DNA from 4 places in the Acidovorax bellezanensis genome. Region 4 is predicted to be linked to each of the others. Evidence: riboswitches for the same ligand, from Rfam matches in the RefSeq annotation. Region 4 holds a riboswitch; each other region holds the start of a gene.

Region 1 (2,194 bases), on a different contig from region 4:
GCAGACGGTTCCATTGTAGTGCGGCCGGACGGTGGTTGCCGGTGTTGCCGCAGTTTTTTACAAAAGCTGTGCGTCGGCGACCAGGGCCTGGTCCAGGCGCTCGAGCAGGGCGGCGATGCGCTGGGCATCGGCCTGCTGCTGGATCATGGCCTGGGCCCAGGCGGCGTCGGCGTCGGCATTGGTTTCGACGTCGGCGTCGGTTTGCATTTCTGCCTCAGGGGCCGGTGTCTGGCGCTCGGCGGTGACGATGTCAAAAGCCATGTTCAGCGCGGCCAGCACCGCCACCCGTTCGCGCGAGCGCACCTTGCCGGCATCGCGGATGCGGGCCATGGTGTCGTTGACGCGGGCCACGGCTTCCAGCAAGCGCTCTTCGTGGCCTTCGGGGCAGGTCAGCAGATAGCTCTGGTGCAGGATTTGCACATCCAGCTGTTTCATATGCCAGCCCCTTCATTGCTAGGCAGGCGCTCGATCAGCGCATCCACCCGGGCCCTCGCGGCACTCAGGCGTGAGCGCAGCGAGTCGCGCTCCTGGGTCAGCGCGGCGACCTGCTCGGCCAGCAGGGCGTTGGTGCGCTGAAGCTCCTCGTGGCGCAACAAAAGTCGCTCCACGCGGTCGGAAATAAGGTCGAGGGGTGACAGGGCAGACATAGGCCTTCCAATTGTAGAACTTGCAGCCCCTTGTGTGCGTAAAAAAGGGTAGTGCCCAGGCCCTGGAAGCCCTGAAATTTCCCGCCAGGACTGGAAATGCTCTCTCGTCCTACAAAAGTAGGCGGGGCTTGGCCTTGCCGGCGGCATTTTCCCTGGGCGTGTGTGCGGCCGGTCTGCGGCTACAATCGCCGGCGTTGGTGCTCATGCGTTTGGTTCTCAAGCGCATAGTTCAACGGGAAGCAGGGAGGAAATGTCGTTCACGCGGCGGCTCCGGGCCTGCGCTGCCCCCGCAACGGTCAGCGGATGAGCATCCTTGGATGCTCGGCTCTTCTTTACTTGCCACTGGCGCTGTGCTGGGAAGGCTTGCAAGAGTGTGCTCCGCCCAGCCCGGATACCGGCCAACAACGTGGTGGTCTGCTGTCGCTGGTCGACGTGGATTGCTTTGGCCCATGGTCGACGGGGAGGTCGACGCCGGGCGCTCTCACGTTGATTTTCATGTCTTCACATTCTTTTGGTGCAGCCCTGCTCGCGCCTTGCGCTGCGCGCCCCCACGTCCTGGCCCTGGCCTTGTCCGCTGCCTTCTGGGGGCTGTCCGCACAGGCCCAGTCATTGTCTGAAACCGTGGTCACTGCCGCGCGTGCACCGCAGACGGCCCAGGAACTGCTGGCCGATATGTCGGTGATCGACAGGGCCGAGATTGAGGCCAGCGGCGCCAGCGGTCTGGCCGATGTGCTGGCCCGCCTGCCGGGCATACAAATGGTTCGCAACGGCGGCATCGGCAACACCACCAGCCTGATGCTGCGCGGCGCGGACACGGCCTATACGGCGGTCTATATCGACGGCATCCGTTTTTCCTCGCAAAGCGGCAGCGGCGGCCCGACCTGGGAAAGCATTCCCCTGGCCATGATCGACCGCATCGAAGTGCTGCGCGGCCCGGCGGCGGCGATTTACGGCTCCGACGCCATCGGCGGCGTGGTACAGATCTTCACGCGCCGCGGCCAGCAGGCCTTCGCGCCATCGGCGTCGGTGGGTGTGGGATCGCAGGGCACACGGCGCGCCCAGGCCAGCGTCAGCGGCGTGCACAAGAATTGGGATTACGCGCTGGACATCGCCAGCGAGCGCAGCGACGGCTTCGATGTGCGTCCGAGCGTGAACACCGACCGCGACGGCTACAAAAGCCTGGCGGCCGCGGCCCGCCTGGGCTGGCAGATCAATGACAGCCACCAGCTGCGCGCTTCGCTGCTGGCCAACGATATCGACGCGGGTTACGACGCCAGCACCAAGAAGGGTGTCGACGACCGGGCCAAGCACCGCATGCACGCGGCCGGCCTGGAGTGGAACGCCCAGTGGAGCGAGCGCTGGAGCAGCGTGCTGGCGTTGAACGCTTCGGAAGACCGCTACGAGACCACGCCTTCGCCGTATCTGAGCACCACGCAGCTGCGCGGCCTGTCCTGGCAGAACAGCTGGCATGTGGGCACGCAGACCTTCTCGGCCACGCTGGAGCGGCGCGAGGATGCGCTACAGAACGTGCCAGTGGACCGCGAGCG
Region 2 (2,194 bases), on a different contig from region 4:
GAGCTGGTGGCCTGCGTGGGCGCGGGCGTGGTCATAGGCCTGATGGCCTTTGGCCTGCTGGGCAGGCGCGTGGGCATGGTCTGCGGCCTGCTGGCGGCATTGGCCGTGCTGCCCTGGGCCTGGGGCGAGATGCGCGACTACCCCGTGCTGCTGAGTTCGCTGCTGGCCTATGGCGTCAGCGCCATCGTCTGCACGGCGATCAGCCTGCGCAATGCCCAGCGTTTTGACTTCGCGCTGATCGGCCAGCGCGTGACGAATTTTCAGGCTGCCTGAGTTCTTTCCATCGTTTTTTGACAGGAGATATTCCCATGAACACTTCTTTGCTGACTTTGTATGTTCTGGTCTGGCCGGCGCTGGCCGCCATTGTGCTGCTGGTGCTGTCGGGCGGTGTCTGGCATGACATGCGCGCGGCCAAGGCCAGGGGCGAAAGCCTGGTCTGAGCCCTGGCGGCTCTCGCCGGATGCCGACAACGGGTCTGCCCTGCAAGGGGCAGGCCCGTTTTTCCTGGCGTGCGAACGACCGGTTTGGGGCAGCCCGAGATAGCGTAAGATTCGCAGCGATCACAGGTGTTTCTTGGCGTGTTCTACGCCTGAAATGAAACGGGAAGCAGGTGAGTGGATCTCCACAAGCCCTGCACTGCACCCGCAACGGTAATCAGAGTGTCTGTATACAAGCCATTGCCCACGGTAATGGCCGCCACTGCGCAAGCGGGAAGGTGTATCCAGGCGTCAGCCCCCCTGGGTTGAGCTCTGTAAGTCCGGAGACCGGCCTGATGTGAACAAGACGCAGCGGGAGTGCCTGTGACTTGGCGGGCGGCTGTCTGTACAGCCGACTTCTTCAGTTTCCACCCCTCTGCACAATTCATTCATTCGGCCCGGGAATCGGCCAGACTGACGATTGATTTTGCATGTTGCAAGGATCTGGCTATCTGTCCGCCAGGGCAGGGGTATGCCGCGCCCACGGCGGGCTGCGGCATGTCTTGCGTGGGGCCGGGCGATGACGGATGCCATCCAGGTCCAGGGCTGGTGCCCCAGCGCGTGGCAGCCCATGCGCGCCCAAGACGGCTGGATGGTGCGCGTGCGCCCCCATTGCGCCTCCATCAGCGCCGCGCAATGGCGGCTGCTGGCGCAGCTCGCCTTGTCGCAGGCGCATTCCCAGATCGAGTTGACGCGGCTGGGCAATGTGCAGCTGCGCGGCGTCAGCGAGCCGCAGCAGGTGCGCTCGCAGTTGATCGCGGCGCAGCTGGTGCCTGTCGATGCGGATGCCGATCTGGCACCCGCCGTGCATTGCACGCCGCTGTACCGCTCGGGGGATGCGACCCATGCCTTGGCCTTATGGCTGTCGGCGGCAGTGGTCGAGCGCTTGAGTCCCCACGCGCTTGCGCGCCAGGCCGTGGCGGCCCTGCCCGGCAAGTTTGGCCTGCTGGTGGACGACCCGGACCGGCACATGCAAAGCATCGCCGCGGACCTGCATTTGTGGGTGGCCGCGGATCAAGGCTACTGCCTGGCGCTCGGCGACGCGGCGGATTGGTACTGCTTTGCGCACGCGCAAGATGCGGTGGAGGCGGCCGTGCAGGTCGCTCTCTGGTTCGCCAGCGCGCGCGCGACGATCACTCCCGCGCCCACCCGCTTGCGCGGCCTTTTGCCCTATCGCCAGCCGGATCTGCCCGCCTTGCGGGCGGCGCAGCGGCGGGCGGCTGTAGCCGATGGGGGCAGCCCCGCCCAAGCCCTTTCTCCCGGCCAACATGCAGGCCAGGGCTGGGTGATGGCGGCTCCGCTGGGGCGCATCGATGCGGCCGCGATGCACCAGCTGGCCAGCGATCTGCCGGCGCACACCGCTATCCGGGTCACGGCCTGGCGTTCCCTGCTCGTGGACGCGCCCGCCATGGAATCGCACATTGCGCGGCTGGACCCGGCGCACTGGATCACGCAGCCTGACGATGTGCGCTTGCGGGTTTCCGCCTGCACCGGCGCGCCGCGCTGCACCCAGGCCCTGATACCGGCCCAGGCCATGGCCTTGGCACTGGCTGCCCAGGTGGCAGAGAACAAGCACCTGCATGTGAGCGGCTGCGCCAAGTTTTGCGCGCTGGCTGCGGATGCCTCGGGCGTGCTCTACGCCAGCCGGGGCGCTGGCGGCGAAGTGTTGCTGAACGCCAGTGCCGTGGACCAGCGCGCCCGTCCGGGCCCACCTATTT
Region 3 (2,194 bases), on a different contig from region 4:
CGGTGAAGCTATAAAGATGCGCCAGCCAGCTCACGCGCTGGCCAGGCAAGGCGCCCTCGTACTTGAGATCGGCCGACTGGTTGTAGCGGTTGTCACGGCTGTAGATGTTGGCGCCCGAACCGCGAAAGCCGGCGTTGTAGATGCCGTCGGTGCGCAACTGCAATTCCAGGCGGTGCAGATCGGCGAGCTGCCAGCCCAGCGCGCCGGTCGCGCCGCGGCGCTTGTAGCTGGTGTTCGTCATCTCGGAGCCACCGCTGCCCGAGGTGTAATCGTCACGCCCGCCCACGTTCGCGCCTATGTACCAGTCCCACTGCTCATTGGCACCGCTGAGCTGCGTATCGGCACGCCACAGGCCCGCACTGCCGCCCACGGCGGACACGCGATTGCCGCCGCCGCTGGCGCCGGTGCGCAGGATGATGTTGATCACCCCGCCCATGTTCTGGCTGCCGTAGACCACCGAGGCCGGGCCGCGCACGATTTCTATGCGCTCCACATCCGACAGGCTGAGCTTGGACAGATTGGCCGTGCCCGCGCGCCGCCCGTTGAGCAGCACCGCTACCTGGCTGCGGTAGTCGCGGCCCTGGCCGTCGGTGGAGGCGCCGCGCAGGTTCAGCGAAGTCTGGGCGGCCGTCCATTCGCTCAGAAAGCCGACCGCATGCTCGGCCAGCAGGTCCGTGACCGAACGCGCCGAGGAGCGCTCTATTTCCGCGCGGTCTATGGTCTGCGTGGTGGCGGCGATGCGCGAACGGTCTTCGGGACGCGCCGTGGCCGTGACGAACACATCCTCCAGCGCCTGGGGATTTTTATTCCCCGTGACTTCCGCGGCGGCGGGAGCGATGCCGCCAAGCGCCGCGCCGCAGGCCAGCAGGCACAGTGCGGCCGAGCGCTGCAAGCGAAAGCCCGGGCGCAAGGCGGCCATGGAGTACGCGGAAAAAGAGGGCGAAGACGAAGCGGCGCGGCCGCGTGTCGGCCACGAACTGACAAAGGAGTGCATGCGAAGATTTCAAACGTGCGCTTCGCTCACCCGCGAAACGCACAGATCAATACCCACCGCAGTGCACGCAGCCAGGGGGCAAGTTGGCGGCCACGCACAAGCCAGCCGCCCACCTGCCCAGACATGCGCACTCCCGCGGCGTCCGAAGCGATCACAAAGGCCGGTATCCGGGCTTGCGAAACGCCGGCGGGCTCTTTAGAGCACTCCGACTCAGCCCTCGCCTTCCCACGCCATACATCGACGCAGTGACTGCCAGCCATGAATGGGCCAGCCTGAGGACCTGAGATTTCGCCTACCGTTGCGGGGGCAGCGCAGGAATTGCGAGACTTTGAAGCCCAGCGCACCTGCTTGTCGAACACCTTCGAATCTGGGCGCCACCGGGAAGTGAAGTCTCACCACCCGATCGACGCCTGGCCGCATTATCAGGGGAAAGCGCCATTTCTCCGCGGCGAGCCCGGGCCGGACTACCGCAGGCATCAAAAACTGCATATTTGCATAAAAAACCACATTCTTATAACCAGAATTGCATTCCTGGTTTTCATGCGGCTTGCGCGCCACTAGACTAGAGGCTTGCTGCGCTGCAGGTTCACTGGTTGAGGCGCAGGTCGTTTGTTGCCATTCCCATCCAAGAAAGCCTTTTGTATGTTGAAGAAAACCCTCTCTGCTCTTGCCTTCGCCAGCCTGGCCCTGACGGTCCACGCGGCCGACGTGGTGCTCAAGGTCGCGGCCACTGCCGTGCCCCAGGCCGAAATCCTCAACCACATCAAGCCCGTGCTGAAAAAGCAGGGCATTGATCTGCAGGTGCGCGAATTCAGCGACTACGTCCAGCCGAATGCGGCCGTGGAAGACAAGCAGCTCGACGCCAATTTCTTCCAGCACCAGCCCTACCTCGACAGCTACAACAAGGACCGCAAGAGCTCCCTGGTGGCCGTGCCCAACGGCAAGGTCCATGTCGAGCCGTTTGGTGCCTACTCCAGCAAGGTCAAGAACGTCAAGGATTTGAAGGACGGCGCCACCGTGGCCATCCCCAACGACCCGTCCAACGGCGGACGCGCCCTGATCCTGCTCGCCAAGCAGGGCCTGATTGAGCTCAAGGACCCCAAGAGCCTGACCCCGACCCCGATGGATGTGGTGAAGAACCCCAAGAAGCTCAAGTTCAAGGAACTGGAAGCGCCTTTGCTGCCACGCGCCCTGGCGGAC
Region 4 (2,194 bases):
TAGTTGGTGGTCAGCCGGTCCTCGCGCCGCTCGAGATCGAGGTTCAGGCGGTGGGCGCCCAGTTTCCACTGGTTTTGCCACAGGTAGTTGGTGCTGTTGCCCTTGGCGCTTTCGGGGGTCGTGGTGTTGCGCTGGGTGTCGTTGCGGGACTGGCCCAACTGCACCACGCTTTGGTAGCGGTCGCTCCAGGCGGCCTGCCAGCGCAGCGAGCCCGTGGTGTTCTTCACGGTGTCGAAGTCGTCGAAAGGCGGTGGGCTCTGGTCGTAATGGGCCTTGAGGCGGTTGTGCAGCAGGCGCGCATCGAATTGGTGGATGCCTTGTTTCAGGCCGGCATTGAGCCCCAGCGAAGAATTGGCATAGCCGTCCTTGTCGGGGTTGGCCACCCAGGGGCTGCCCACATTGAAGCCGTCACTGCGCTCGTCGGCCACATGCAGGCCATAGCTCCAGCCATTGGCGCCGCCTTGCAGGCCCGTGGCGACCTTGGAGCTGTGCTGGCTGCCCAGGCCGGCCTCGGCGTAGGCGCGCAGCGGACCGTCGCCCCGGCGCGTGAAGATCTGGATCACGCCGCCCATGGCATCCGAGCCGTAGATGGCCGCGGCCGGGCCGCGCAGCACTTCGATGCGCTCGATCTGTGCCAGCGGCAGGGCCTCCCAGACCGCTCCGCCTTGCATTTCCTGGCTGCTGTAGCGCACGCCGTCGATGAACACGGCCGTGTGCTGGTTGCCGGCGCCACGCAGCGATACCGAAGTGATCTGTCCGGGGCCGCCGTTGCGCGTGATCTGTACGCCGGGTACTTGGGACAGCAGGTCGGCGACACCGACGGCGCCGCTGCGCTCAATGGCCGCGGCGTCGATCACGCTCATGTCGGCCGTGACGGTGCGCAGTGGCTGGGGCAGGCGCGCGGCCGTGACCACCATGGTGTCCAGCGCGGGCGCGGTCTGCGCACCGGCGGCGGAGCACAGGCCGAGGACGGCCAGCGCGCAGGCGCTCATACGCGCCGGCACGCCGGCGTGGATTGCTTGGAAAAAAGTCATGAAAGGCATACCAGTTCGCGCCAGCGACCCCGCCGACACTTCACTCACAAGGCTTTTGCCCGGGGCAAAAACCACCTTGTTGGCCGGTATCCAGACTGGTGAGTGGACGGACATGGCCTTCCCGGCGTGGTGGACGCCAGTGGCTTGCAGATGTCCGTTGGCCTGCGATAACAGGTTCTGATCACTGACTGTTGCGGGGGCAGTACAGGCCAGGCGGGCGAAATGCATCGCCGCCACCCTGTTTCCCGTTTAACGGCCCGGCAAGAACTGCAGGGCACGCACCAACGCCGCGATTCTAGCGTGGTGCGGCGTCCTGGTCTTCAGGCCGAAAGCCGCAGCACGGTGACGATCACCACGCCTATGGCCAGATTGGCCGCGACCCAGAAGCGGATGCTGGCAAGGGCCTTGCCGCCGGCGGGCCAGTCGGCCGCTTGCACGGCACGATCGAGGCGCTTGAACAGTGCGAAACGGATATGGCCGAACAAGGCCGCCATCACCAGGCCCAGCGCCGCCATCACTTTCCACGACAGCGGCATATGGAATTGCAGGTCGGCCATGGCCGCCATCTGGTAGACCGAAGCCACCATGCCCAGGCCCGACAGCAGCAGCACCAGCACCGTCACCAGCATGGCCGCGAAAAAGCGCCGCAGCACGGCGTGCATCAGCGGCACCCGCACGGAGGGCTCCAGCGTCTGCACGGCGGGGCGCAGGAAAAAGTGCGAAAACACCATGCCGCCCAGCCAGACGATGACGGCCAGCAGGTGGATGTACTTGAGGGGGGCAAACAGCATGGAGGGCCTGTGGTTGGTAGTCGGTGGTCAGAGACCCGTGGTCTTGCGCGCTTCGGCCTGGCAGGCCGCGGCGGTGAAGAGCACGTCGGTCGAGGAGTTCAGCGCGGTCTCGGCGGAGTCTTGCAGGATACCGATGATGAAGCCAATCGCCACGACCTGCATGGCCACGTCGTTGGAAATGCCGAACAGGCTGCAGGCCAGGGGAATCAGCAGCAGCGAGCCGCCCGCCACGCCGGCCGCGCCGCAGGCACAGACCGACGCCACCACGCACAGCAAAATCGCCGTGGGGATGTCGACCACGATGCCCAGCGTATGGGCGGCCGCCAGGGACAGCACGCTGATGGTAATGCCCGCGCCCGCCATGTTGAT

What was found. A riboswitch is a leader RNA that binds a small molecule or an ion and turns the genes downstream of it on or off. The one in region 4 is predicted to bind cobalamin.
Region 1: it holds a riboswitch for cobalamin, as region 4 does, so the genes downstream of both, N0K08_RS13580 (TonB-dependent receptor domain-containing protein) here and N0K08_RS20350 (TonB-dependent receptor domain-containing protein) in region 4, are expected to answer to the same signal.
Region 2: it holds a riboswitch for cobalamin, as region 4 does, so the genes downstream of both, N0K08_RS19225 (nitrite reductase) here and N0K08_RS20350 (TonB-dependent receptor domain-containing protein) in region 4, are expected to answer to the same signal.
Region 3: it holds a riboswitch for cobalamin, as region 4 does, so the genes downstream of both, N0K08_RS13690 (TonB-dependent receptor) here and N0K08_RS20350 (TonB-dependent receptor domain-containing protein) in region 4, are expected to answer to the same signal.

Annotation. Positions count from the first base shown of each region.
Region 1 is NZ_JAODYH010000006.1:27,967-30,160, forward strand. Features, by position in the region: gene N0K08_RS13570 (cell division protein ZapA) at 58-435, opposite strand; gene N0K08_RS13575 (cell division protein ZapB) at 432-647, opposite strand; cobalamin riboswitch at 826-1,064, shown strand; gene N0K08_RS13580 (TonB-dependent receptor domain-containing protein) at 1,143-2,194, shown strand, end outside.
Region 2 is NZ_JAODYH010000012.1:29,986-32,179, forward strand. Features, by position in the region: gene N0K08_RS19215 (sodium:solute symporter family transporter) at 1-273, shown strand, start outside; gene N0K08_RS19220 (putative transporter small subunit) at 309-440, shown strand; cobalamin riboswitch at 551-787, shown strand; gene N0K08_RS19225 (nitrite reductase) at 997-2,194, shown strand, end outside.
Region 3 is NZ_JAODYH010000006.1:48,584-50,777, reverse strand. Features, by position in the region: gene N0K08_RS13690 (TonB-dependent receptor) at 1-919, opposite strand, end outside; cobalamin riboswitch at 1,136-1,372, opposite strand; gene N0K08_RS13685 (MetQ/NlpA family ABC transporter substrate-binding protein) at 1,637-2,194, shown strand, end outside.
Region 4 is NZ_JAODYH010000014.1:86,757-88,950, reverse strand. Features, by position in the region: gene N0K08_RS20350 (TonB-dependent receptor domain-containing protein) at 1-1,034, opposite strand, end outside; cobalamin riboswitch at 1,099-1,335, opposite strand; gene N0K08_RS20345 (CopD family protein) at 1,355-1,825, opposite strand; gene sstT (serine/threonine transporter SstT) at 1,853-2,194, opposite strand, start outside.